DNA from 3 places in the Streptomyces sp. NPDC026417 genome. Region 1 is predicted to be linked to each of the others. Evidence: riboswitches for the same ligand, from Rfam matches in the RefSeq annotation. Region 1 holds a riboswitch; each other region holds the start of a gene.

The links. A riboswitch is a leader RNA that binds a small molecule or an ion and turns the genes downstream of it on or off. The one in region 1 is predicted to bind cobalamin.
Region 2: another riboswitch for cobalamin. It lies ahead of nicT (Nickel transporter NicT); the one in region 1 lies ahead of ACZ4NT_RS23335 (cobalamin biosynthesis protein).
Region 3: another riboswitch for cobalamin. It lies ahead of ACZ4NT_RS09875 (ribonucleoside-diphosphate reductase subunit alpha); the one in region 1 lies ahead of ACZ4NT_RS23335 (cobalamin biosynthesis protein).

Annotation. Positions count from the first base shown of each region.
Region 1 is NZ_JBVHPY010000015.1:65,542-71,890, forward strand. Features, by position in the region: gene ACZ4NT_RS23315 (class II aldolase/adducin family protein) at 1-134, opposite strand, end outside; gene ACZ4NT_RS23320 (lysozyme) at 338-1,078, shown strand; gene ACZ4NT_RS23325 (inorganic phosphate transporter) at 1,247-2,500, shown strand; gene ACZ4NT_RS23330 (hypothetical protein) at 2,513-2,734, shown strand; cobalamin riboswitch at 2,872-3,013, shown strand; gene ACZ4NT_RS23335 (cobalamin biosynthesis protein) at 3,121-4,077, shown strand; gene ACZ4NT_RS23340 (cobyric acid synthase) at 4,074-5,582, shown strand; gene cobN (cobaltochelatase subunit CobN) at 5,579-6,349, shown strand, end outside.
Region 2 is NZ_JBVHPY010000013.1:85,557-91,905, forward strand. Features, by position in the region: gene ACZ4NT_RS21230 (DUF6099 family protein) at 1-419, opposite strand, end outside; gene ACZ4NT_RS21235 (nucleotide pyrophosphohydrolase) at 617-949, opposite strand; gene ACZ4NT_RS21240 (ATP-binding protein) at 946-2,043, opposite strand; gene ACZ4NT_RS21245 (cell division protein SepF) at 2,616-3,005, opposite strand; gene ACZ4NT_RS21250 (metalloregulator ArsR/SmtB family transcription factor) at 3,140-3,499, opposite strand; cobalamin riboswitch at 3,581-3,819, shown strand; gene nicT (Nickel transporter NicT) at 3,848-4,939, shown strand; gene ACZ4NT_RS21260 (TetR family transcriptional regulator) at 5,041-5,763, shown strand; gene ACZ4NT_RS21265 (Zn-ribbon domain-containing OB-fold protein) at 5,868-6,317, shown strand.
Region 3 is NZ_JBVHPY010000005.1:66,769-73,117, reverse strand. Features, by position in the region: gene ACZ4NT_RS09895 (GntR family transcriptional regulator) at 1-88, shown strand, start outside; gene ACZ4NT_RS09890 (DUF3311 domain-containing protein) at 298-561, shown strand; gene mctP (monocarboxylate uptake permease MctP) at 558-2,168, shown strand; gene ACZ4NT_RS09880 (GNAT family N-acetyltransferase) at 2,244-2,756, shown strand; cobalamin riboswitch at 2,810-2,968, shown strand; gene ACZ4NT_RS09875 (ribonucleoside-diphosphate reductase subunit alpha) at 3,097-5,466, shown strand; gene ACZ4NT_RS09870 (ribonucleotide-diphosphate reductase subunit beta) at 5,466-6,349, shown strand, end outside.

The sequences.
Region 1 (6,349 bases):
CCGACCACCAGGCCGTCGGCCACGGTGCGTCGGGCCGTCGCCACGAGCTCGCTCCAGGCCTCCCCCAGTTCCGCGCCCGTCCCCTCGTCGCGTCCCGACCGGTCGTCCGCTGTGTCCCACCGCTGCTCAGCCATGGCGTGATCCTGCCAGGCGGGGCGCTCTCGGCGGCGCAACGGGCGGCGGCGGTCCGGGGCCCGACGCGGCCCGCGTCGGAAGCAGGCGGGCGGGCCTGCGCGCATCACGCACTGTCGCGAACCGGACACGAGTGGTCAAAGCGGCGGTGAAATTGCAGTAGCCTCTCGGAGATTTGTCGTGTGCGCAGCCGCTCGGGAGAAGCATGGCCCGTGTTCGCCCGCCGCACGGTCGCCGCGCACGCGCCGTCGCGGTGTCCGTGGCGGCGCTCGCCGTCGCCGCGGCCCTGGCCGCCGGGGCGCCGGTCTCGGCCGCGGCCCGGCCACGGGGGCACGACGTCTCCTCGCACCAGAAGAACGTCGACTGGCCGGCCGCGCGGACCGAGGGCGCCAGGTTCGTCTACGTGAAGGCGACGGAGTCGACCACGTACCGGAACCCGTACTTCGGCAGCCAGTACAACGGCTCGCGGGCCGCGGGACTGCTCCGCGGCGCCTACCACTTCGCGCTGCCGGACAGGTCCTCCGGAGCGCAGCAGGCGGCGTTCTTCGTGCGCAGCGGCGGCGCCTGGCGCGCGGACGGCCGGACGCTGCCGCCCGCGCTCGACATCGAGTACAACCCGTACGGGCAGCGGTGCTACGGCCTGAGCCCGTCCGGGATGGTGACGTGGCTCAGGGCGTTCAGCGACACGGTTCGGCGGGAGACCGGGCGCCGACCGGTGATCTACACGACCACCCACTGGTGGAACCACTGCACCGGGTCCAGCGCGGCCTTCGCCGCCGATCACCCGCTGTGGATCGCGCGCTACGACGCGGCGGACCCGGGCCCGCTGCCGGCCGGCTGGCGCCACTGGATGTTCTGGCAGTACGACAACGGCGGCGGGCTGCCGGGTGACCAGAATCTCTTCAACGGCTCCCCGGGCGGTCTGCGGGCGTTCGCGAGGGGCTAGCGAAGCCCGGGATTCCGCCTCCGTTCCGGCCTCGCGCACGCCACTTCCACACAAGCGGAAGGGCGGCACGCCGATCGGGTCACCGCTCCGCCCGCCCCAGTTCATCTTCCGTTCACCCTGGTTGCCTACCTTCCACTTGCCACTGACGTCCAACAGAAGCCTGGGTAAATGGAACACATCACGCTTCTCCTCGGGATCGTGATCGTTACCGCTCTCGTGTTCGATTTCACGAACGGTTTCCACGACACTGCCAACGCGATGGCGACGACCATCTCGACCGGCGCTCTGAAGCCCAAGACGGCGGTGGCGATGTCCGCCGCGCTGAACCTCGTCGGCGCCTTCCTCTCGGTGGAGGTCGCCAAGACGATCTCCGGCGGCATCATCAACGAAGAGGGCATCCGCACCGAGGTCATATTCGCGGCGCTCGTCGGCGCCATCCTGTGGAATCTGCTGACCTGGCTCCTGGGTCTGCCCTCCAGCTCCTCCCACGCACTCTTCGGCGGCCTCATCGGCGCCGCGGTCATGTCGGCCGGCTGGTCGTCGGTGAACGGCTCGACCGTCGTCACCAAGGTCCTCATCCCCGCGGTCGCCGCGCCGATCGTGGCCGGTCTCGCCGCGATGCTGGCGACCCGCCTGACGTACAAGATCGGCAACCGCGCCGACGAGAAGGCGACGGCCAAGGGCTACCGCGCCGGCCAGATCGCCTCGGCTGGCCTGGTCTCGCTCGCCCACGGCACGAACGACGCGCAGAAGACGATGGGCATCATCACCCTCGCCCTGGTCACCGGCGGCGTGCTCGCGCCGGGTTCCAACCCTCCCACCTGGGTCATCGTGTCGGCCGGCATGGCCATCGCGCTCGGCACCTACCTGGGCGGCTGGCGCATCATCCGCACCATGGGCAAGGGCCTCACCGACCTCGCGCCGCCGCAGGGCTTCGCCGCCCAGACCAGCGCCGCCACGGTCATCCTGGCCTCCTCGCACCTGGGCTTCTCGCTCTCCACCACCCAGTCCTGCTCCGGCGCGGTCATGGGCTCGGGCCTCGGCCGCAAGGGCGGAGTCGTCCGCTGGTCGACCGCGACCCGGATGTTCGTCGCCTGGGGCCTGACCCTGCCGGCCGCCGGCCTCGTCGGCGCCGGCGCCGAGTTCCTCACCCAGCAGGGCACCTGGGGCATCGTCGCGACGGGCGTGCTGCTCGTCGCCGGCGCGGGTGTCATCTGGACGCTCTCCCGCCGCCAGCCGGTCACCATGGACAACGTGAACGAGGCCGACGCCGAGCCCGCGGGCGTCGTGACCACCGCGATCGCCGCGGTCACCCCGCCGCCGGCCGGTCCGGTCGCCACGGCCGACCTCGCTCTGGCGGCCACCATCCCGGCCCCGGACCCCGGCCCCTCCACCGAGCCCACCCGCCCGGCCACGGTCTAAGGAACGAACAGCATGCACATCGACTGGGCAGCCCTCGGCTCCGTCTTCGGAGTCAGCCTCGTGGTCACCGTGGCCCTCGTCGGCCTCTTCACCCTGGGCATCGTCGGCCTCTCCAAGCGCGAGTCGGCAACGGCGCAGGGCGGTTCCGCCGCCCTGGCGGTCACCGGCGCGTACGCCTGCTTCGCCGCCTGCGCAGCGGCGGTGGCGTACGGGATCTACCTGATCGTCGCCTGACGGTCGGACAGAACCGGCAAACACCGAACAACACGGCATCACTTCACGTGGGGTGCGGGACGGATCACCGTCCCGCACCCCACGCGTGTGTGGGCCTTCGCACACTCTCCCTCCGCAGGTCAACAGCAAGTTGACGGCTGTTCTGAGGCCGTGGTGGACTGCCGGAGCCAAGTACGGCGGCAAGGAGAGGAAGCCGGTGCGAATCCGGCGCGGTCCCGCCACTGTGACCGGGGAAGGAAGTCCCCGGGAGCCAGGAACTCTCACCGCCGGTCTCTTCGAACCAGGGCGCGGACACCCTGAGTGAGGACATATCGCCATGCGCGGCTGCCCGTTGCGGGTCCTGTTGGGTACGAGGGTTCTACTTCACTCCACGGCGGGCTGACCCCGTGCGTGCCGATCGCGTCTTCGCGTACGGCGCCGCCGCCGGCCTCCTCGGCGACCTGCTCCTCGGCGACCCCCGCCGCGGGCACCCGGTCGCCGCGTTCGGCCGGGCCGCGGGCGCCGTGGAACGCGTGCTGTGGCGGGACCACCGCGGGTGGGGCGCGCTGCACACCGCCGTCTGCGCGGGCGGTGCCGCCGGACTCGCCGCGCTGGCGAGCCGCCGCGTGCGCTCCTCCCCCACCGCCTCCGTCGCCCTGACCGCCGCGGCCACCTGGGCCGTCGTCGGGGGCACCTCCCTGGGCCGGGAGGCCCGGGCCGTCGGCGGTGCGCTGGCGGCCGGGGACGTCGACGTCGCCCGCGAGCGGCTGCCCCACCTGTGCGGGCGGGACCCGCAGGCGCTGGACGCCGACGGGATCGCCCGGGCCGTGGTCGAGTCCGTCGCCGAGAACACCTCCGACGCCGTCGTGGGCGCCCTCGTCTGGGGCGCCGTCGGCGGCGTGCCCGGCCTCGTCGCGTTCCGGGCCGTGAACACGCTGGACGCCATGGTCGGGCACAAGTCCGCCCGCCACCGCCGCTACGGGTGGGCCTCGGCCCGGCTCGACGACGTCGCGGGCTGGCCGGGGGCCCGGCTGACCGCCGCGCTCGCGGCCGTCGCCGGGGGTGACCCGCGCGGTGCGGTACGGGCCTGGCGCGCCGACGCCGGCCGGCACCCGAGCCCCAACGCCGGTCCCGTGGAGGCCTCGTTCGCGGGGGCTCTGGGGGTCCGGCTGGGCGGCACGCTCTCGTACGGCGGCAGGGTCGAGCACCGGCCCGTGCTGAACGGCGCGGGGCGCGCCGTCCGGGTCCACGACATCGAACGGGCCGTACGGCTGTCGCGACGCGTGAGCGGGCTCGCGCTGGGCGTCTGCGTCGCCGGGCGGCTGCTCATCGGGAAGGCCGGGACAAGGGGGGCCGGGGCATGAGTGGCGGACTGCTGATCGCGGGCACCACCTCCGACGCGGGCAAGAGCGTCGTGACCGCCGGGATCTGCCGGTGGCTGGTGCGCCAGGGTGTGAAGGTCGCGCCGTTCAAGGCGCAGAACATGTCCCTCAATTCGTTCGTCACGCGCGAGGGAGCCGAGATCGGGCGGGCGCAGGCCATGCAGGCGCAGGCGGCCCGCGTCGAGCCGACCGCGCTCATGAACCCGGTGCTGCTCAAGCCCGGCAGCGACCGCAGCAGTCAGGTCGTGCTCATGGGGAAGCCGGTGGGCGAGATGAGTGCGCGCGGCTACCACGGGGGCCGTCAGGAGTCGCTGCTCGGGACCGTGCTGGAGTGCCTGGCCGCATTGCGGGGCACGTATGACGCGGTGATCTGTGAGGGGGCCGGCAGTCCTGCCGAGATCAATCTGCGGCGCACCGACATCGTGAACATGGGCATCGCCAGGAACGCCCGGCTCCCGGTGCTGGTCGTCGGCGACATCGACCGCGGGGGCGTGTTCGCCTCCTTCTTCGGAACGGTGGCCCTGCTGTCGCCCGAGGACCAGGAACTCGTCGCCGGCTTCCTGGTGAACAAGTTCCGCGGCGACGTCTCCCTGCTGGAGCCGGGGCTCGACATGCTGCACGGCCTCACCGGCCGGCCCTCGTACGGCGTCCTGCCCTTCCGGCACGGCCTCGGCATCGACGAGGAGGACGGGCTGCGGGTCTCCCTGCGCGGGACCGTCAGGGAGTCCGCGGTGGCGCCGCCGGTCGGCGAGGACGTCCTGCGGGTGGCCGTGTGCGCCGTCCCGCTGATGTCCAACTTCACGGACGTCGACGCCCTCGCCGCCGAACCGGGGGTCGTCGTGCGGTTCGTGGACCGGGCCGAGGAGCTCGCCGACGCGGACCTGGTCGTCGTACCGGGCACCCGGGGCACGGTGAAGGCCCTGGAGTGGCTGCGGGAGCGGGGGCTGGCGGACGCGATCGCCCGGCGGGCCGCCGAGGGCCGGCCCGTGCTGGGGATCTGCGGCGGTTTCCAGGTGCTCGGGGAGCACATCGAGGACGACGTCGAGTCGCGGGCCGGTCATGTCGACGGGCTCGGACTGCTGCCCGTACGCGTGCGGTTCGCGCGCGAGAAGACCCTGACGCGGCCCGTCGGCGAAGCGCTCGGCGAACCCGTCGAGGGCTACGAGATCCACCACGGCGTCGCCGAGGTCACCGGCGGCGACCCCTTCCTGGACGGCTGCCGGGTCGGCTCCGTCTGGGGCACGCACTGGCACGGCTCCCTGGAGTCGGACGGGTTCCGGCGGGCCTTCCTGCGGGAGGTGGCGGCCGCCGCGGGCCGCCGCTTCGTGCCGGCCGACGACACGTCGTTCGCCACGCTGCGCGAGGAGCAGCTGGACCTGCTCGGCGATCTGATCGAAGAACACGCGGACACGGACGCGCTGTGGCGGCTCATCGAGTCGGGCGCTCCGACAGGACTGCCTTTCATCCCACCGGGAGCACCCGCATGAGCACAGTGTTGTTGTTGTCGACCGCCGACACGGATCTGCTGGCGGCGCGCGCCTCCGGTGCTTCGTACCGGATCGGCAATCCGAACCGGGTCGACGTCGCCGAGGAGCTGCCCGTGCTCGTCGCGGGCGCGGACATCGCCGTCGTACGCCTGCTGGGCGGCAAGCGGGCCTGGGAGGAGGGGCTCGCCGCGCTGCGGGCGTCGGGCATCCCGACCGTGCTGCTCGGCGGGGAGAGCGTGCCCGACGCGGAGTTGATGGCCGAGTCGTCCGTGCCGGCCGGTGTCGTCGCGGAGGCGCTGCGCTATCTCGTCGAGGGCGGCCCGGAGAACCTGACCGAACTCACCCGGTTCCTCTCCGACACCGTGCTGCTCACGGGTGAGGGGTTCGAGGAGCCGCGGAAGACGGCCGAGTACGGCGTGCACGGCGAGCGGGAGCTCACCGACGGCCGCCCCACGGTGGGTGTGCTCTTCTACCGGGCGCACGAGCTGTCCGGGAACACGGCCTTCGTCGACACCCTCTGCGACGCGATCGAGGCGCGTGGCGCCAACGCCCTTCCGGTGTTCTGCGGTTCGCTGCGCGGTGCGGACCCGGGGCTGTACGAGATCCTCGGGAAGGCCGACGCGCTGGTCGCGACCGTGCTGGCGGCGGGCGGCGCGCACGCCTCCGAGGCCTCGGCGGGCGGTGACGAGGAGGCCTGGGACATCGGGGCGCTCGCCGACCTCGACATCCCGGTGCTCCAGGGGCTCTGCCTCACCTCCTCGCACGCC
Region 2 (6,349 bases), on a different contig from region 1:
AGCATCTCCAGCACCCGGTCGCGGGACTCGTCCGCCGCGTCGATGGCCTCCATGCACTGCCAGTACGTCCCCTCGTCGTCGGCGGCGCAGGCGATACCGACGAGGGCGATGCCGACTTCGCCGAGCAGGCACCCCAGGTCGAGGAGGGTCTGCCGGGCATCGCCCAGGTCCGTGAGCTGGGCGGCCCGCATATCGCCCACTCCGAGGGACGGCGCGTCGAGCACGCCGCAGCCTCTGCCCGCCAACTCCGTGAGCCCCAGGGCCTCACCACGTAGTTCCGGGGGCCCGGACACGGCGAGGCGGCTGCCGATCGCCTGCGCCAGGGCCTGCGCCTGCCACACCTCCGTCATGATCTGCGGCATCTCGCCGCTTCCCGCCAGGGCACGCCTGCTCGTCACGATGAGCCGCACCGCGTCCATGCGCTGCCCCCGTCTGTCCGACGCGCTCTCACACGTCCGCCCGAACTCCTGTGTCCACTACCCAGAGTGAGGGCGCGCGAGACGAAAAGCCAGAGGAAGCCCGAAATCTGTGGACAGAGAATCGACTGTGGACAACTCAACCACTACTTAGAGTGACAAGCGGCCCGGATCGGACCGGTGCCGCGGGGCGCGTCCGGTCAGGGGACCTCCGGGGGCGGGAACCGCCGTTCGTTGCGGTCGATCTTGGCGTCGAGTGCCGCGAGCGGATCCACGTCGAGCACGGCACACAGCTGGAGCAGATAGGCGAGCACGTCCGCGACCTCGTCCGTCACGCGGTGCGCCGTCTCCGGGTCGTCCATCACCCGGGCCGACTCCTCGGGCGTCAACCACTGGAAGATCTCGACCAGTTCGGACGCCTCCACGCTGAGCGCGGCGACCAGGTTCTTGGGGGTGTGGTAGGGCTGCCAGTTCCGTACGGCCGCGAACTCGGCCAGTCGGCGCTGCAGATGCGCCACGTCCAGTTCCTTCACACCCCCAGGTCTACCACCGTGACCCCGTCCACCTCCGCCGCCCCGGACGCATCGCTCACGGCTCCCACCAGCCGGATGTGTCCCCTCTCGCACATCCGCGCCGCGAGCCGCAGCAACTCCCCCGTCTGCCGGACGTCCAGAGAGCGGTCGAAGCCGTCGGCCAGCACCGTCAGCGTCTGCAGCGCCGCGGGGACCTCCCCGGCCGGGTCCACCTCCAGCACTCCGGGCCCGGTGAGCAGCACCAGGCACAGGGCGAGGTACCTCAACTCGCCGTCCCCCAGCAGCCCGACGTCCGTACGGCGGCCGCCACCGCGGTCGAGCAGCCCGCGGACCGTACCGTCGCGCAGCGGCTCGGCGAGAAGGTCGGCGACCGGGCCCGCGCAGCCGGCCCGGAGCGCCCCGACCAGCAGGCCGTGCCGCCGCGTGCACTCGGATCGGGTGCGCCAGAGCACGTCGGCCACGTTGTCGCAGCCGCGCAGCAGGCGGCCGCCGCCGACCGGCACGGGCGCGCGCATGTGCGACGGCCGGGGATCGCAGGCGAAGACGGAGCGCAGCGCGATCACCATCTGCTCTGCGGCGGCGAGCACTTGGCGCTGCCCGTCCGTCTTACCCGCCACACGCAGCGGCAACAGCGAGGTGCCGAGCCGGTCGTCGGGGAGCGGGGCGCGGGTCACCGGAGAGCTGCCCGCCGTGTGCCAGGCGGCCTGGACGGAGCGTCGGCTCGGATCGCGCAACGCCGTCTCCAGCAACGTCAGGCCGCCCGCGGTCAACCGCTCGCCGACGATGCGCAGTTCGGGCTCGGCCTGCACGGCGACATCGAGCCGTACGGGTCCCTCGGGGCCATCGGCCGTGCAGCCGATACGGAATCCGCGTCGCCGCTGGGCGTCCGGGCGGGCCGTTTCGGGCACACACGCGACCGGGTCCGGGAACACCTCGCGCAGTTCGGCTCCGCCGGCGAGCCGCGCCAGTGCCTCGTACGCCTGCAGGGCGGTGGTTTTGCCGCTGCCGCTGGGGCCGGTGAAAAGGGTGAACGGACCCAGGGCGAAGGCGGCACCGCGGTGTCCGGCGAAGGCGGAGAGCCTCAGGTGGGTGATGCCCGGCCGATCCGGCCGATCCGATCGATCCGGCCGATCCGGCCCGGACTGCGGCTCGCCGGGTGCGACACGAGGCGTCTCGGCGGCACGCGGCCCGCCAGGAGACACCACCGCGGCCTCCGACCCGACGGACGAAGTCCAGGCGTCAGCCGCCCCGGCGGCAGCCCCTGCGCCACCCGCCCCGACGGACGAGGTCCCCACGCCCTCCCACCCGGCGGAAGAAGTCCCAGCGTCACCTGGAGGGGCCGGACTCGGTTCGGTGGCACGCGACGCGGCCGGGCGGTCCTCGACGGCGCCCGCCGCCGCACGCGGTGCGGGGACCCGCTCCTGGGGACCCGGCACGGGAAGCCGGTCCTGTGGGCTCCGTACGGGGTCGAGGGGCCCGCCCGGGCGTACCCCGGCGTCCGGGCGGGGTCCGGCGGGCGGCAGGGGCGGTAACGGTGGCGCGGTCATATCCGGACGGTAGGACTCCGCAGGCAGGCGAACCGTTCCACCCGCGTGACCTTCCTTCGTTCGGGGGATCACGCCCGTTGATCACGCCGCTCCGATCTCGCCGTCTCCCGGCGCCCGGCTCACAGCCCGGGAACCCCGGCCCCCTCCATCAGCCCCCGCACCTCGGTACCCGGTGGCGTCAGCAGGAAGACGTTCCGGTCGACCCGGTGCATCCCGCTCGCCAGACCGAAGACCACGCCCGTACTGAAGTCCAGTACCCGCTTGGCGACATCGGTCTCCGCGCCGGTCAGGTCGAGCAGCACGGGGATGCCCGCCATCAGCGTCTCGGCGACCTCGCGGGCGTCCGCGAACACGTTGACCCGCAGGACCACGAAGCGGCGCCGCGCCTCGGTCGGGGCCTCGGGTATCGACCGGTGGCCGACGGCTGAGGGCCAGGCGTCCCGGCCGCGCAACGGAACGACCTGGGCGAGCCCTTCCCACTGTTCATCGGTGACGTCGTGGCTGTTCACTGGCCATCCCCGCCCTGGCTCGCCATGGTTGTCTGCACCAGGCAATTCTTACGCATGGTCACCCGTTCGGCCGAACAGCGACACGGTCCGCGACAGCCCTCGTTGCCGCTCCGCGCCCGGACACACCTCCGGAATCAGGCCGTTCCCGCGGTGCAGTGCTCCAGCAGGGCGGCGGCCGGACCGTCGACCAGCCGGTAGCGCACGACACGACCCTGCCGCTCACCGGCGACCACGCCGGCGGTCCGCAGGAGCCTCAACGCCTGTGACACGGCAGGGTCGTTCATGCCGGTGGCCACGGCGAGATCGGAGACGGCGAGGGGGCCGGCCCGGTGCAGTGCCAGCAGCAGGGCGAGCCGACCGGGGTCGGCGAGCAGCGCAAAGCGGTCGGCCCAGGCGCGTACGGCCGCGGGCTCGCCGATGGCGGCGACGGCGTCGCAGACCCGGTGGCCGTCGATGGTGCGCCGGTCGGCGCGGTCGGCGGGGACGAGATGCATGGCGGCATTGTTCCAGTCGACGCCGTGTGATCTTCGATACCTGCGCAACTGTGCAGGCTTGCAGCCGTTCACGGGCGGCACCTAAGGTTGGCGGGCCGTGGTGTTCGGGAAGACCGGTGACAGCCTTTCAGGGGCTCAGTCCGGAGCGGCCCTCGCCACTGTGACCGGGGAGTTCTCGTCCCGTGCCGCCCCAGGGCGGCGCCACTGGCCGGACGGCCGGGAAGGCAGGGGCGGGCGCGTCGACCCTCCACCACGCTCGGCTTCGGCTCGCGCGGGAGGTACCCGCAAGCCAGGAGACCGGCCACGGCATCTCACGAAGTGATCCACGAGGTGCTGGAGCGTGACCGCATGACCCTGCCCACCGGGCCCACCGCCTTCCAGTGGCGGCGCGAGGACACCGTAAGGACCGCCGGACTGCTGGCGGTGATCGCCGCGCTTCACGTGGTCGCGTTCGGGGTGCTGTTCCTGCTCGTGGTGCCGGCTCACTACGAGGTGGGCTCCAAGGCGTTCGGCATCGGGCTGGGCGTCACCGCGTACACCCTGGGCATGCGGCATGCCTTCGACGCCGATCACATAGCGGCCATCGACAACACGACCCGCAAGCTGATGGCCGACGGCAAGAGGCCGGTGTCGGTGGGGTTCTGGTTCGCCCTGGGCCACTCCAGCGTGGTGGTCGTCCTGGCCGCGCTGATCGCCGGCGGCACCCAGCTGGCCGGGCGCATCATGAACGAGGGCTCTCGTACCCACCAGGTGCTCGGTGTCATGGGGACGACGGTCTCGGGCGTGTTCCTCTACCTCATCGCGGCGCTCAACCTCGTGGCACTGACGGGCATTCTGCGCGTCTTCCGGGCGATGCGGGCGGGGACGTACGACGAGAGGGCGCTCGAAGAGCACCTGGATTCCCGGGGGTTCATGAACCGGATCCTCGGCCGCTTCACCAAATCCGTCAGCAGGCCCGGCCAGATGTTCCCGCTGGGCTTCCTCTTCGGTCTCGGCTTCGACACCGCGACCGAGGTCACGCTCATGGTGATGGCGGGCAGCGGTGCGGCGGCGGGGCTGCCCTGGTACGCGATCCTGTGCCTGCCGCTTCTGTTCGCGGCGGGGATGAGCCTGTTCGACACGCTCGACGGCACCTTCATGAACTTCGCCTACCAGTGGGCCTTTTCGAATCCCGTGCGCAAGGTGTTCTACAACCTCACCATCACCGGTCTGTCGATCGCGGTGGCGTTCCTGATCGGCACCATCGAGCTGGTCGGCGTCCTGCACGACAAGCTCGCCCTGCGGGACGGGGTCACGGGCTGGATCGCCGGTCTGGACCTCGGCAACGTGGGATTCGTGATCGTCGGCCTCTTCGTGGTCGTCTGGGCCGCGGCCCTGGCCTACTGGCGGCTGGCCAGGGTCGAGCAGCGGTGGGCGGCCCGCCCCGCGGACGGCGGCTGACGTCACCAGCTGGGGACTCTCCGGCTCCGAGGTATGACACTCAGTCCCCTGATGGTCAGGCACTGAGTGTCATACACGCACGCCGATGCTAGTTTTCCGGCATGAGCGAGACATCCCGCCGAGGCTCGTCGGCCGGGGCGGGCGCCCCCAAACCGCCGATGCGAGACGCCCTGGTCGCGGCCGCGTTCCAGCTGTTCCTGGAGCGCGGGTACGAGCAGACCACGGTCGACGACATCGTGAAGCTGGCCGGGGTGGGGCGCCGTTCGTTCTTCCGGTACTTCCCGTCGAAGGAGGACGTGGTCTTCCCGGACCACGAGCGCTGCCTGGCCGAGATGACCGAGTTCCTGGAGTCCGGTTCCGGCCCGGACGACCCGGTCGAGCGGGTCTGCGAGGCGGCCCGGCTGGTGTTGCGGATGTACGCCGAGAACCCGACGTTCTCCGTGCAGCGCTACCGGCTGACGAAGCAGGTGCCCGGACTGCGGGCGTACGAGCTGTCCGTGGTCTGGCGCTACGAGCGCGCCCTCGCCGACCACCTGCGGGTCGGCCTCGCGGGCCGGCACGACGGCACCCTGCACGCCGACGTGATCGCCGCCGCCGTGGTCGCGGCCCACAACAACGCGCTGCGCTCCTGGCTCCGCGCCGACGGCAAGGGGGACGCCGACGAGCGGGTGGACCGGGCCCTGCGCTACGTGCGCCGCACCTTCGGCTCGGACGGCTCGCCCGGCGGTGCGCAGGACGAGGAGGACGTGGTGATCGTCGTCTCCCGGCGCGGCGTCCCCATGTGGCGGGTGATCCGGGAGATCGAGTCCGCCTGGGCCGATTGAGGGTACGGAGTGCCTTTACGACTGGCACTCAGTGCCATACCCTGTGGCTCGTGCACGGCGATCCGAGCACATCAGATTCCGGCCGAGTGCAGGGAGATGACATCGTGTTCCACCCGGGAATCGGGATCGCGGCGGACGTGCTGGACGCCGACACGCCCGAGAACAACGCCACCGCGCCCGCCGAGACCGGCGCCCCCGCACGGGCCGGTACGCGGGGCGAGGAGCCGCTCGCCTTCCAGCGCTGCCGCTGGTGCGGGACCACCATGTTCCACCGGCTGCTCTGTCCGGTCTGCGCGTCGAGCGACCTGCGCACCGAGCGCAGCCAGGGCATGGGCATCGTGCGCCGCACGACGGTGGTGCGCCGCAACACCCCCGGCGCGCGCAACGTCTCCCTCATCGAGATGGCGGAGGGCTTCACGGTCCGCGGCCGGGTGAAGGGTCCGTTCATCGCGATCCACCCGGGCGGCCGGGTCCGCCTCACCGTCGCCGAGGACCCGGTCCGCGGCGAGCCGGTCTTCGAACTGTGCGACGACCCGTACGGGTTGCGCCACTGACCACGTCGCGACCCGGTCCCCGAGCCCGCGCG
Region 3 (6,349 bases), on a different contig from region 1:
GACCGGCCAGCCGGTGGAGTGGGTGCGCTCGGTGTACCGGGGTGACCGGTACAAGTTCGTGGCCCGCCTCAAGCGCCCGGTGGACTAGGGCCGGCCCGGCGTCCCCCGGGCGCGAGCCCCCGTGGTCCCGCACGGACGCCGGGGCCGGTCCGTCCCGGCCCCCTCTGTGTGCATTCGCCGCAGTGAAAACCCGCTGGTGGGGACCGATATGCGGACGGGGGGTTCCGCATGCTCGACGCCGTCGCCTAGATTGCCTGCGCGTTACACAGGTGATCAGCGAGGGGACGGAGCCGCCGAATGTCCGATGTGCCCGAAGTGAAGCCACCGGTGGTGACACCGGTCCGCGTGGTGATCGCCCTCTGCCTCGTCGCACCCTTCGTGGCGATGCTGTGGGTCGGCTCCTACGCGAAGACGGACCCGACCTTCATCGGGATCCCCTTCTTCTACTGGTACCAGATGCTCTGGGTGGTCGTCTCCACGCTGCTCACGATGACCGCGTACCAGCTCTGGCGGCGTGACCAGCGCGCCCGTACGACGCAGGACGGGGGTGCGTCGAAGTGAAGGACGGCGTGAACGGAGTCGCCCTGGGCGTCTTCATCTTCTTCTTCCTGGCCGTCACGGTCATGGGGTTCCTGGCCGCGCGCTGGCGCAAGGCCGACAACGAGCACAGCCTCGACGAATGGGGCCTGGGCGGCCGGTCGTTCGGCACCTGGGTGACCTGGTTCCTGCTCGGCGGCGACCTCTACACGGCGTACACCTTCGTGGCCGTACCCGCGGCGATCTACGCGGCGGGCGCGGCCGGCTTCTTCGCCGTGCCGTACACCATCCTCGTCTACCCGCTGATCTTCACGTTCCTGCCGCGGCTGTGGTCGGTCTCGCACAAGCACGGCTATGTGACGACCTCGGACTTCGTGCGCGGACGCTTCGGCTCCAAGGGCCTGTCCCTGGCGGTGGCCGTGACCGGCATCCTCGCCACGATGCCGTACATCGCGCTCCAGCTCGTGGGCATCCAGGCGGTGCTGGACGTGATGGGCGTCGGCGGCGGCGAGAACACCAACTGGTTCGTGAAGGACCTGCCGCTGCTGATCGCCTTCGGCGTGCTGGCCGCCTACACGTACTCCTCGGGTCTGCGGGCGCCCGCCCTGATCGCGTTCGTGAAGGACACCCTGATCTACATCGTGATCGCGGTGGCCATCATCTACATCCCGATCAAGCTCGGCGGGTTCGACGAGATCTTCAAGGCGGCCGGCGACAAGTACACCGCCGCCGGAGCGGGCGGGGTCGTGCCCGCCGAGGCCGGACAGTGGACGTACGCCACGCTCGCGCTCGGTTCGGCGCTCGCGCTGTTCATGTACCCGCACTCGATCACGGCGACGCTGTCCAGCCGCAGCCGCGAGGTGATCCGGCGCAACACCACGATCCTGCCGCTGTACTCCCTGATGCTGGGCCTGCTCGCCCTGCTCGGGTTCATGGCGATCGCGGCCGGGGTGAAGGTGCAGAACGGGCAGCTGGCGATCCCGCAGCTGTTCGAGACGATGTTCCCCGACTGGTTCGCGGGCGTGGCCTTCGCGGCCATCGGCATCGGCGCGCTGGTGCCGGCGGCGATCATGTCGATCGCCGCGGCGAACCTGTTCACCCGCAACATCTACAAGGACTTCATCAAGCCGGACGCGACCCCCAAGGAGGAGACGCGTGTCTCCAAACTGGTCTCGCTGCTGGTGAAGGTGGGGGCGCTGGCCTTCGTCCTCACCATGGACAAGACCGTCGCCATCAACTTCCAGCTGCTGGGCGGCATCTGGATCCTGCAGACGTTCCCGGCGCTGGTCGGCGGTCTGTTCACCCGCTGGTTCCACCGCTGGGCGCTGCTCGCGGGCTGGGCGGTCGGCATGGTGTACGGCACCCTCGCCGCGTACGGGGTCGCCTCCCCGACCCAGGCGCACTTCGGCGGCAGCTCGAAGGAGATCCCCGGCATCGGGGAGATCGGCTACATCGGTCTGACGGCCTTCGTGCTGAACGTCGTCGTGACGGTCGTGCTCACCTTCGTGCTGCGGGCCGTCAAGGCCCCCGACGGCGTGGACGAGACCTCGCCGCAGGACTACACGGCGGACGCCGGTGACCCGGGTGTCCAGGTGGAACTGCCGCCGGCCACGGCGGGTGCCACCCCCTGACCGAGTCGCGTACGACGGAGGGCCGCCGGGAAATCCGGCGGCCCTTCGTCGTGCCCGTCCGGCAGACTCGCCCGCATGGACATCCTCATCAGGAAGGCCCGGCCCGAGGAGTACGAGACGCTCGGGGAGATCACCGCGCAGGCCTATCTCGGCGACGGCCTGCTCGACTTCGGGGCGAGCGACGGCTATCTGGTGCACCTGCGGGACGTCGCGCGGCGCGCCGCCGCGGCCGAGGTCCTGGTCGCCGCGGACCGGGACGGCCGGGTGCTCGGCGGCGTGACCCACGTGCCGTCGGCCGACAGCGCCCTCGCCGAACTCGCGCGCCCCGGCGAGGCCGAGATCCGGATGCTCGCCGTCGCCCGCGAGGCGCGCGGACGAGGGGCGGGCGAGGCCCTGGTGCGCGCCTGCGTCGACCGGGCGCGGGCCACCGAGGGGTGCGTCGGCGTCGTGCTCTCCACCCAGCGCACCATGCACGCCGCGCACCGCATCTACGAACGGCTCGGCTTCACCCGGGCCCCCGCACGCGACTGGAACCCGGTCCCGGAACTCGACGACATCCTGCTGCTGACTTACGAACTGACGCTCTGACAGCTGCTGTTCCGGGCACCGGCTGACACCCTCCGAAGCCGACACGACACAACATGTGGGGGTGCGTCGGCGGCCCGGCACAAGATGTATGCTCATGCTCGCTGTCGCCGCAGGGGAATCCGGTGCGAATCCGGAACTGTCCCGCAACGGTGTACCTGTGCGCGACCCCGCACACGGTCAGTCCGAGGACCTGCCGACAGTGCGCCCGGTCCGTCCGGTCCGGGTGCCCAGACGTCCGGGCCTCGTGGAGTGGGCCGGTGGACGCACGCGTGCCCGTGCGGGGTGACGTGTGCCCCGCTGCCCTCCCGAAGGCCCCGTGCCGAGCGAGGGAGAGCCCCACGTGACCATCGCGCCAGCCGATCCGGCAGCAGCGACACCGTCCGCCACTCAGGCGGAGCCGGACGGTCCCGGTGCCGCGTTGCTGCGGACCCTGACCGACCTCACCGCGGACCTCCCCGACGCCGACCCCGGCCGGGTAGCCGCCGCCGCGCTGCGGGGCCGGTCCGCGCACGCGGACGAGGCGGAGCTGCGCGAGCTGGCCACGGAGGCCGCGGCCGGGCTCATCTCCGAGGACCCCGCCTACTCACGGCTGGCCGCCCGGCTGCTGACGCTCGCCATCGCCGCCGAGGCCGCCTCCCAGGGCGTCACGTCCTTCTCGGGATCGGTCGCCGTCGGGCACCGGGAGGGGCTGATCGCGGACCGCACCGCCGAGTTCGTCCGCCTGCACGCACCGCGCCTCGACGCGCTCGTCGACGTCGCGGGCGACGACCGCTTCGGCTACTTCGGCCTGCGCACGCTGCACAGCCGCTACCTGCTGCGGCACCCGATCACCCGGCGCGTGATCGAGACCCCCCAGCACTTCATGCTGCGCGTCGCCTCCGGTCTCGCCGAGGACGACACCTCCCGCGCCGTCGACGAAGTGGCCGCGCTCTACGGGCTGATGAGCCGGCTCGACTACCTGCCCTCCTCCCCCACGCTCTTCAACTCCGGCACCCGCCACCCGCAGATGTCGTCCTGCTACCTCCTCGACTCCCCGCTGGACGAGCTGGACTCGATCTACGACCGCTACCACCAGGTGGCCCGCCTCTCCAAGCACGCCGGCGGCATCGGCCTCTCCTACTCCCGCATCCGCTCCCGCGGTTCGCTGATCCGGGGCACGAACGGGCACTCCAACGGCATCGTCCCGTTCCTCAAGACGCTGGACGCCTCCGTCGCCGCCGTGAACCAGGGCGGCCGGCGCAAGGGCGCCGCGGCGGTCTACCTGGAGACCTGGCACTCCGACATCGAGGAGTTCCTGGAGCTGCGCGACAACACCGGTGAGGACGCCCGCCGTACGCACAACCTGAACCTCGCGCACTGGATCCCGGACGAGTTCATGCGGCGGGTCGACGCGGGCGGTACGTGGTCGCTGTTCTCGCCGGCGGACGTGCCCGAGCTGGTCGACCTGTGGGGCGAGGAGTTCGACGCCGCGTACCGCAGGGCCGAGGAGGCCGGCCTCGCGAGGAAGACGATCCCGGCGCGCGACCTGTACGGCCGGATGATGCGCACCTTGGCGCAGACCGGCAACGGCTGGATGACCTTCAAGGACGCCGCCAACCGCACCGCCAACCAGACGGCGGAGCCGGGCCACACCGTGCACTCGTCGAACCTGTGCACGGAGATCCTGGAGGTCACGGACGACGGGGAGACCGCCGTCTGCAACCTCGGCTCGGTGAACCTCGGCGCGTTCGTGGCCGACGGGGGCATCGACTGGGAACGGCTGGACGAGACCGTCCGCACGGCCGTGACCTTCCTCGACCGGGTCGTGGACATCAACTTCTACCCGACCGAGCAGGCGGGCCGCTCCAACGCCCGCTGGCGCCCGGTCGGCCTGGGCGCGATGGGCCTGCAGGACGTCTTCTTCAAGCTGCGGCTGCCCTTCGACTCCCCGGAGGCCGAGCAGCTCTCCACCCGGATCGCCGAGCGCATCATGCTGGCCGCCTACGAGGCCTCCGCGGACCTCGCCGAGCGCAACGGCCCGCTCCCCGCCTGGCAGAAGACCCGCACGGCCCGCGGTGTCCTGCACCCCGACCACTACGACACCGAGCCGGCCTGGCCGGAGCGCTGGGCGGCCCTGCGCGAGCGCATCGCGGCCGTCGGCATGCGCAATTCCCTGCTCCTCGCCATCGCCCCGACCGCGACCATCGCCTCCATCGCGGGCGTCTACGAGTGCATCGAGCCGCAGGTCTCCAACCTGTTCAAGCGCGAGACGCTGTCGGGCGAGTTCCTCCAGGTCAATTCCTACCTGGTGGACGAGCTGAAGCGGCTCGGCGTGTGGGACGCGCAGACCCGGGAGGCGCTGCGCGAGTCGGGCGGCTCGGTGCAGGGCTTCACCTGGGTGCCGCAGGACGTCCGCGACCTGTACCGCACCGCGTGGGAGCTGCCGCAGCGCGGCCTCATCGACATGGCCGCGGCCCGGACGCCGTACCTGGACCAGGCCCAGTCGCTGAACCTGTTCCTGGAGACGCCGACCATCGGCAAGCTCTCCTCGATGTACGCGTACGCCTGGAAGTCGGGACTGAAGACGACGTACTACCTGCGGTCCCGTCCGGCGACCCGCATCGCCCGCGCCGCCCGGGCGCAGACCCCCGTCCCCGTGCAGGCGGCCCCCGACGAGGACGCCGTCGCCTGCTCCCTTGAGAACCCCGAGTCCTGCGAGGCCTGCCAGTAATGTCCAGCACCCAGAATCTGCTCGACCCCGGCTTCGAGCTGACGCTCCGCCCGATGCGCTACCCGGACTTCTACGAGCGCTACCGGGACGCGATCAAGAACACCTGGACCGTGGAGGAGGTCGACCTCCACTCGGACGTCGCCGACCTGGCGAAGCTGTCCCGCGGCGAGCAGCACATGATCGGCCGCCTGGTCGCGTTCTTCGCGACCGGTGACTCGATCGTCGCGAACAACCTGGTGCTGACGCTGTACAAGCACATCAACTCCCCTGAGGCGCGGCTGTATCTCTCGCGCCAGCTGTTCGAGGAGGCCGTGCACGTCCAGTTCTATCTGACGCTGCTCGACACCTATCTGCCGGACCCGGAGGACCGCGCGGCCGCCTTCGACGCCGTGGAGAGCATCCCGTCGATCCGGGAGAAGGCCGCGTTCTGCTTCAAGTGGATGGACTCGGTGGAGAAGCTGGACCGGCTGGAGTCGAAGGCCGACCGGCGCCGCTTCCTGCTGAACCTGATCTGCTTCGCGGCGTGCATCGAGGGGCTCTTCTTCTACGGCGCGTTCGCGTACGTCTACTGGTTCCGCAGCCGCGGCCTGCTGCACGGCCTGGCGACCGGCACCAACTGGGTGTTCCGGGACGAGACGATGCACATGTCGTTCGCGTTCGAGGTGGTCGACACGGTCCGCAAGGAGGAGCCGGAGCTCTTCGACGACCGCCTCCAGGAGCAGGTCACCGACATGCTGCGGGAGGCCGTCGAGGCCGAGCTGCAGTTCGCGCGCGACCTGTGCGGTGACGGCCTCCCGGGGATGAACACGGACTCCATGCGGCAGTACCTGGAGTGCGTCGCCGACCAGCGTCTGACGCGGCTGGGCTTCGCTCCGGTCTACGG